Regions from separate parts of the Streptomyces vietnamensis genome, predicted to be linked through region 2. Evidence: riboswitches for the same ligand, from Rfam matches in the RefSeq annotation. Region 2 holds a riboswitch; the other holds the start of a gene.
The links. A riboswitch is a leader RNA that binds a small molecule or an ion and turns the genes downstream of it on or off. The one in region 2 is predicted to bind glycine.
Positions count from the first base shown of each region.

Region 1: linked by a shared signal. The riboswitch ahead of gcvP (aminomethyl-transferring glycine dehydrogenase) and the one ahead of gcvT (glycine cleavage system aminomethyltransferase GcvT) in region 2 are both predicted to bind glycine.

Region 1 covers NZ_CP010407.1:1,434,587-1,438,235, reverse strand. Annotated here, with positions in the region: gene SVTN_RS06230 (DNA polymerase IV) at 1-576, shown strand, start outside; gene SVTN_RS06225 (PRC-barrel domain-containing protein) at 631-1,005, opposite strand; glycine riboswitch at 1,119-1,218, shown strand; gene gcvP (aminomethyl-transferring glycine dehydrogenase) at 1,399-3,649, shown strand, end outside.
Region 2 covers NZ_CP010407.1:5,870,475-5,874,123, reverse strand. Annotated here, with positions in the region: gene SVTN_RS26500 (enhanced serine sensitivity protein SseB) at 1-652, opposite strand, end outside; gene SVTN_RS26495 (AAA family ATPase) at 1,076-1,720, opposite strand; glycine riboswitch at 1,880-1,979, shown strand; gene gcvT (glycine cleavage system aminomethyltransferase GcvT) at 2,140-3,264, shown strand; gene gcvH (glycine cleavage system protein GcvH) at 3,342-3,649, shown strand, end outside.

The sequences.
Region 1 (3,649 bases), 4.4 Mb from region 2:
CGGATCGAGGTCGAACGGCTCGCGGACCGGTGCGTGGGGAGGCTGCGGGCCTCCGGGCACTCCGGGCGGACCATCGTCCTGAAGGTGCGGCGGTACGACTTCTCGACCCTCACCCGGTCCGAGACGCTGCGGGGGCCCACGGACGACCCGGGCGTCGTCAGGGAGGCCGCGGGGCGGCTCCTGGAGGCCGTGGACACGACCGGGGGCGTGCGGTTGCTGGGGGTGGGGGTGAGCGGGCTCGCGGACTACACGCAGGAGGACCTGTTCGCCCAGGCGGAGGCCGAGGCCTCGGAGCGGCCGGCGGAGGAGGAGGCCGCGCCCGAGGAGGCCGCGGAGGCGGTGGCGGCGCCTTCCACCGCGACGGAGACCGCCGAGCGGGGCTGGATGCCGGGGCGCGACGTGCGGCACGCCGTGTACGGGGCCGGCTGGGTCCAGGGGAGCGGGGTCGGGCGGGTCACGGTGCGGTTCGAGGAGCCGTGGTCCGGGCCGGGCCGGGTGCGGACGTTCTCCGTGGACGACCCGGAGCTCGAGCCCTCGGAGCCGTTGCCGCTGGTGCGGGGGGACGCGGCGGCGTGACCCGCACCGGCCGTGCGGTGCGGGTCGTGCCGGTGGACGCGTCGTCCGGGGGCCTCAGGCGCCGTCCTGGCCCGCCAGGCGGCCGAAGTCCTTGTCCGGGACGTCCGGGGGCGGGGGCGGGAGGGACAGGCTGTAGTGGCGGTAGAGCTGGAGTTCCTGCTCGGGGGAGAGGTGGCGGCCCACGCCGAAGTCCGGGGCGTCCTTGATCAGGGCCTTCTCGTACGGGATGTGGAGCCCGTCGTCGAGCAGGGCGCTCGGCTCCAGGGGGACGAAGGCGTCCCGGCTGAACAGGCCCGTGCGGACCGCTGCCCATTCGGGGATGCCGGTCGCGTCGTCCAGGTACACCTCGTCCACGGTTCCGATCTTGTGTCCGTTCCGGTCGAACGCCTTGCGGCCGATCAGGCTGCGCGGATCGATATCGGTCTGCACGGTCCCTCCAACTGGTCGCAACTGCTCTACACCCCTACGAAAGTGCACAACTGGGATGTCGGCCACTTGAGCGATGGGAGCCGCAACCTCGCTGGTAGGCTGGTTGTGGCTGTCGACCCCGTGCGGGAGAGTCCCCCGGAGAAACCTTCCGGTGGGCGCCGAAGGAGCAAATCCTCCCCGGAATCTCTCAGGCCCCTGTACCGCGCGGACGAGGTCACTCTGGAAAGCAGAGCGGAATGTCCGACGGCATTTCGCTCTCACCGACGGTGAAAGCCGGCGGGCCGCGAGGCGTGCCGGTGAAACTCTCAGGTTGAGATGACAGAGGGGGAGGCCGTCCGGGTACCCGCGCCGTGGTGCCCCTCGCAGGTCGTGACGACCAGGAGGCCTCCGTACATGACCGCCAACCGCACTCCGCTCTCCGAGCTCGAACAGGGCATCCCGTTCGAGCAGCGGCACATCGGGCCCGACGCCGAGGCGCGGGCCAAGATGCTCGCCCAGGTCGGTTACGGCTCCCTCGACGAGCTCACGGCCGCCGCGGTGCCGGACGTCATCAAGAACGCCGAGGCGCTTGGCCTGCCGGCCGCGCGCACCGAGGCCGAGGTCCTCGCCGAGCTGCGCACGCTCGCCGACCGCAACCAGGTCCTCGCCCCGATGATCGGTCTCGGCTACTACGGGACCTTCACCCCGCCGGTCATCCTCCGGAACGTCATGGAGAACCCCGCCTGGTACACGGCCTACACGCCGTACCAGCCCGAGATCTCCCAGGGCCGCCTGGAGGCCCTGCTGAACTTCCAGACCATGGTCGCCGACCTCACCGGTCTGCCCACCTCCGGCGCCTCCCTCCTCGACGAGGGCACCGCCGCCGCCGAGGCCATGGCGCTCTCCCGCCGTGTCGGCAAGGTCAAGAACGGTGTCTTCCTCGTCGACGCCGACGCCCTGCCGCAGACCATCGCCGTCATCGAGACCCGCGCCGAGCCGACCGGCGTCGAGGTCGTCGTCGCCGACCTGAGCGCCGGCATCCCCGCCGAGGTCGCCGAGCGCGGCGTCTTCGGCGTGCTCATCCAGTACCCGGGTGCCTCCGGTGCCGTCCGCGACATCAAGCCGCTGATCGACGCCGCCCACGAGCTCGGCGCGATCGTCACCGTCGCCGCCGACCTGCTCGCGCTCACCCTGCTCACCTCGCCGGGCGAGCTCGGCGCCGACATCGCCGTCGGCACGACGCAGCGCTTCGGCGTCCCCATGGGCTTCGGCGGTCCGCACGCCGGCTACATGGCCGTCCAGGACAAGCACGCCCGCTCCCTGCCCGGCCGCCTCGTGGGCGTGTCCGTCGACGCCGACGGCAACCGCGCCTACCGCCTGGCCCTGCAGACCCGCGAGCAGCACATCCGCCGCGAGAAGGCCACCAGCAACATCTGCACCGCCCAGGTGCTGCTCGCCGTCATGGCCGGCATGTACGCCGTCTACCACGGCCCGGACGGTCTGAAGCAGATCGCCGAGCGCACGCACCGCTACGCCGCCGTCCTCGCCGCCGGGCTCACCGCCGGTGGCGTCGAGGTCGTCCACGGCTCGTTCTTCGACACCCTCACCGTCCGCGTGCCCGGCAAGGCCGACGAGGTCGTCGCCGCCGCCCGCGAGGCCGGGGTGAACCTCCACCGCGTCGACGCCGACCTCGTCTCGGTCTCCTGCGACGAGACCACCGGGCGCGAGCAGCTCGCCGCCGTCTGGGGCGCCTTCGGCGTCGCCGGCGACATCGAGGCCCTGGACGCCGCCACCGAGGACGCGCTGCCCGCCGGTCTGCTGCGCTCCGACGCGTACCTGACCCACCCGGTCTTCCACGCGCACCGCTCCGAGACCTCGATGCTGCGCTACCTGCGCAAGCTCGCGGACCGCGACTACGCCCTCGACCGCGGCATGATCCCGCTCGGCTCCTGCACCATGAAGCTGAACGCGACCACCGAGATGGAGCCGGTGACCTGGCCCGAGTTCGGCCAGATCCACCCCTTCGCCCCGATCGAGCAGGCGCAGGGCTACGTCACCCTCATCACCGAGCTGGAGGAGCGCCTCGCCGAGGTCACCGGCTACGACAAGGTGTCGATCCAGCCGAACGCCGGTTCGCAGGGCGAGCTGGCCGGTCTCCTCGCCGTCCGCGCCTACCACCGCGCCAACGGGGACGAGCAGCGCACCGTGTGCCTCATCCCGTCCTCCGCGCACGGCACCAACGCCGCCTCCGCGGTGATGGCCGGCATGAAGGTCGTCGTCGTCAAGACCGCCGACGACGGCGAGGTCGACGTCGAGGACCTGCGCGCCAAGATCGCCCAGTACCGCGACGAGCTGTCCGTGCTGATGATCACCTACCCGTCCACGCACGGTGTGTTCGAGGAGCACGTCGCCGACATCTGCGCCGAGGTCCACGAGGCCGGCGGCCAGGTGTACGTCGACGGCGCCAACCTGAACGCGCTGGTCGGTCTGGCCAAGCCGGGTCACTTCGGCGGCGACGTCTCGCACCTGAACCTGCACAAGACCTTCTGCATCCCGCACGGCGGCGGCGGCCCCGGCGTCGGCCCGGTCGGCGTCCGCGCCCACCTCGCCCCGTACCTGCCGAACCACCCGCTCCAGCCCACCGCGGGCCCGGAGACCGGCGTCG
Region 2 (3,649 bases):
TGACCGGCCAGGCGACCTCGACGCGGCCGAGGGCGCGGCCGAGGGCGTCCAGGGGGGCGTTCCGGTCGACGCCGTCCCAGCCGCCCAGCTGGACGCCGATGAAGAGGGCCGGTTCGGTGCCCTCGACGCTGGCGAGGGCACGGCGGGCGGTGGTGACGACCCCGGTGGCCTCGAACTCGGCGGAGGCGGCGGCGAGGAAGTCGACCGGGTCGTCCTGCCAGTCGGGCTCGAAGAGCCGGACGCGGCCGCCGCTGGCGGGGCCGTCGAGCGGGGTGCGGCCGGCGCGGCAGAGCTCGGCGACGGCGGGCGGGGGCAGCGGGACGCCGACGGTGCCGCCGGGGTTCACGGCGATGCCGAGCTGCGGGGGCAGTCCGCGGGCGAAGTCACGGGCGGGGGCGACGGTGAAGGACATGTGGTCGCCGACGCAGGCGAGGAACTGCTGCTCGGAGCTGAAGACGGGCACGTAGGCCGCGCCCTCGATCTCCATGGTGGCGAGGTCGAGACTCTGGCTGTCGGGGCCGCCGCCGTTGGGCAGGGGCACCCAGACCGGGCTGCGGCCCAGCACCTCGACCAGTCGGCCTCCGGCCTCGGGGTTCCCGAGTGAGGCGGCAAGGACCTCTTCGAGCTCGTTGCCCGGCCACGTCACGTCCACGGTCGCGTTTCCCCTTCTCGCACGGCCTGCCGCACCGGCCGCCCGGCAGCACCCTAACGCCGCCCCGGCACCGCCGTGGCCAAAAGGGAAGCGTACGGGCGTCCCGGGACGGAAGCGGGACGCCCCCTGCCGCGCCCGCCCTGCCCGGCCGCACCTCCGACCGCGCCCCCGGCCGCCCCGCCCGGCCCGTGTCCGACCACCCCGCTCGGCTCGTATCCGGCCGGCCCGCTCGGCCCGTATCCGGCCGGCCCCCCGGCCCGTGTCCGACCGCCCCGCTCGGCCCGTATCCGACCGCCCCACTCGGCCCGTATCCGACCGCCCCGCCCGGCTCGTGTCCGGCCGGCCCTCGGCCCGCGACCGTCCGGCACCCTGTCCGGCCTCGGCCTTCGTCCGCCCTGCGCCGGCCCGGGGTCTTCAGGCCCCTCAGGCCGCCTCGCGGAAGTCGATCCGGTGGAGGGAGTCGGCGGCGGCGCGGTCGAGGAGGGTCGCCGAGGCGCAGCCGTGCGGCAGGCTGCCGGACTCGGCGGCCCGCAGGAGCCGGCCGACGGCCCTCCGGTGCCGCGCGAAGGCGTACGCGGAGACGCCCCGGCCCCGGGCGTCCTGGCCGGCCCGGGCGATGTCGGGGGTGACGTCGAGGAGGAGCAGGTGCAGGGCGCGGCCGCGGCGTCTCGCCTCGCGGGCGAGCCAGCCGCGCACCCAGGCCTGGGTGCCGCAGTCGTGGACGATCAGGCTCGCGCCGGAGCGCAGGGCGCGGCGCAGCCCGGCGTAGTGCGCGATCCGGACGAGGGGGCGGTAGACGGCGTACGGGAGGAGGCGCGGCATGCGGGCCTCCCAGCGCTCGCGGGCGTCCTGGGAGTCGATGCCGCTGCCCTGGGCGGCGCGCTTCATCAGGGTGGACTTGCCGCTGCCGGGCAGCCCGGAGACGACGACGAGGTCGCCGGCGGCGAAGGTGAGGGCGCGGGGGCCGCGGCCGCCGCGCTCGCGCAGGTCCCGCAGAAGACGGCCACGGGCCCGCTGGGACGGTATGCCGGTGCTCGTCGCGTATGCGCCGGTGTGCTGGATCCTCATCGCTCTCCCCCTGTCGGGCCTCGGAGACCTGAGGAGACCCTTGCCCACGAAGTGTAAAGAGATGGTAATGCGGCACAAGCGATTTGCCCCGCCGACACCGCGTGCGATGATGTGCGCGCCAGGCGCGCACAGTCGCCGCACAACCGCATACCGGCCGCTCGAATCCGCGCGGGAGAGTTCCGGACCGCCGAGCGCGTCCGGGCGCCGAAGGAGCAAGACCCTCCCTTGAATCTCTCAGGCCCCGTACCGCGTGGATGAGGCAGATCTGAAAAGCGGGACACGTCACCGTGTCCCCACCCAAGGTGCAAGCCGAGGATGCTCTCGGTGAACCTCTCAGGTTCCATGACAGATGGGGAGGACGTCCTCGCCCGTCATGTGTTTCGTCACCGATCACGCCCTTGGGACCCGGGAGCCACCCCATGACCACTGCCCCCCGCCTGACCGCCCTCGATGCCCTGCATCGTTCGCTGGGCGCGACCATGACCGACTTCGCCGGCTGGGACATGCCGCTGCGGTACGGCAGCGAGCGCGACGAGCACAACGCCGTCCGCACCAAGGCCGGCCTCTTCGACCTCTCCCACATGGGCGAGATCACGGTCACGGGCCCGCAGGCCGTCGACCTCCTGGACTACGCCCTCGTCGGCAACATCTCCACGGTGGGCAACGGCCGCGCCCGCTACACGATGATCTGCCGGGAGGACGGCGGCATCCTCGACGACCTGATCGTCTACCGCCTCGGCGAGACGGAGTACATGGTCGTCGCCAACGCCTCCAACGCCCAGGTCGTCCTCGACGCGCTGACCGAGCGCGCGGCCGGCTTCGACGCCGAGGTCCGCGACGACCGTGACGCGTACGCCCTGATCGCGGTCCAGGGCCCGGAGTCCCCCGGCATCCTGAAGTCGCTCACCGACGCCGACCTGGACGGTCTGAAGTACTACGCCGGCCTGCCCGGCACGGTCGCCGGCGTCCCCGCTCTGATCGCCCGCACCGGCTACACCGGCGAGGACGGCTTCGAGCTGTTCCTGAAGCCCGAGCACGCCGAGGGCGTCTGGAAGGCGCTGACCGAGGCGGGCGAGGGCGTCGGCCTGATCCCCTGCGGCCTGTCCTGCCGTGACACGCTCCGCCTGGAGGCGGGCATGCCGCTGTACGGCCACGAGCTGACCACCGCCCTCACCCCCTTCGACGCGGGCCTCGGCCGGGTCGTGAAGTTCGAGAAGACGACGAACGAGGGCCGCTTCGTCGGCCGCGAGGCCCTGGAGAAGGCCGCCGAGCGCGCCGAGACCGCCCCGCCGCGCAAGCTCGTCGGTCTGATCGCCGAGGGCCGCCGGGTCCCGCGCGCCGGCTTCCAGGTCGTCAAGGACGGCGAGGTCATCGGCGAGGTCACCTCCGGCGCCCCCTCCCCGACCCTCGGAAAGCCGATCGCGATGGCGTACGTGGACGCGGCGCACGCCGAGCCCGGCACCCAGGGTGTAGGTGTGGACATCCGCGGCACCCACGAGCCGTACGAGGTCGTCGCGCTGCCGTTCTACAAGCGCCAGAAGTGACGCGGTCGTCCCACTTCTCGTCTCACCACGCAAGACCCACGTTCATCAGTACTCCCCCGATCCAGGAGAATCAGGTCATGAGCAACCCCAACGAGCTGCGCTACACCAAGGAGCACGAGTGGCTGTCGGCCGCCGAGGACGGCGTCGCGACGGTCGGCATCACGGAGTTCGCGGCCAACGCGCTCGGTGACGTCGTCTACGCCCAGCTCCCCGAGGTCGGCGACACCGTCACCGCGGGCGAGACCTGTGGCGAGCTCGAGTCGACGAAGTCGGTCAGCGACCTCTACTCCCCCGTCACGGGCGAGGTCGTCGAGGCCAACCAGGACGTGGTGGACGACCCGTCCCTGGTGAACACGGCTCCGTTCGAGGGTGGCTGGCTGTTCAA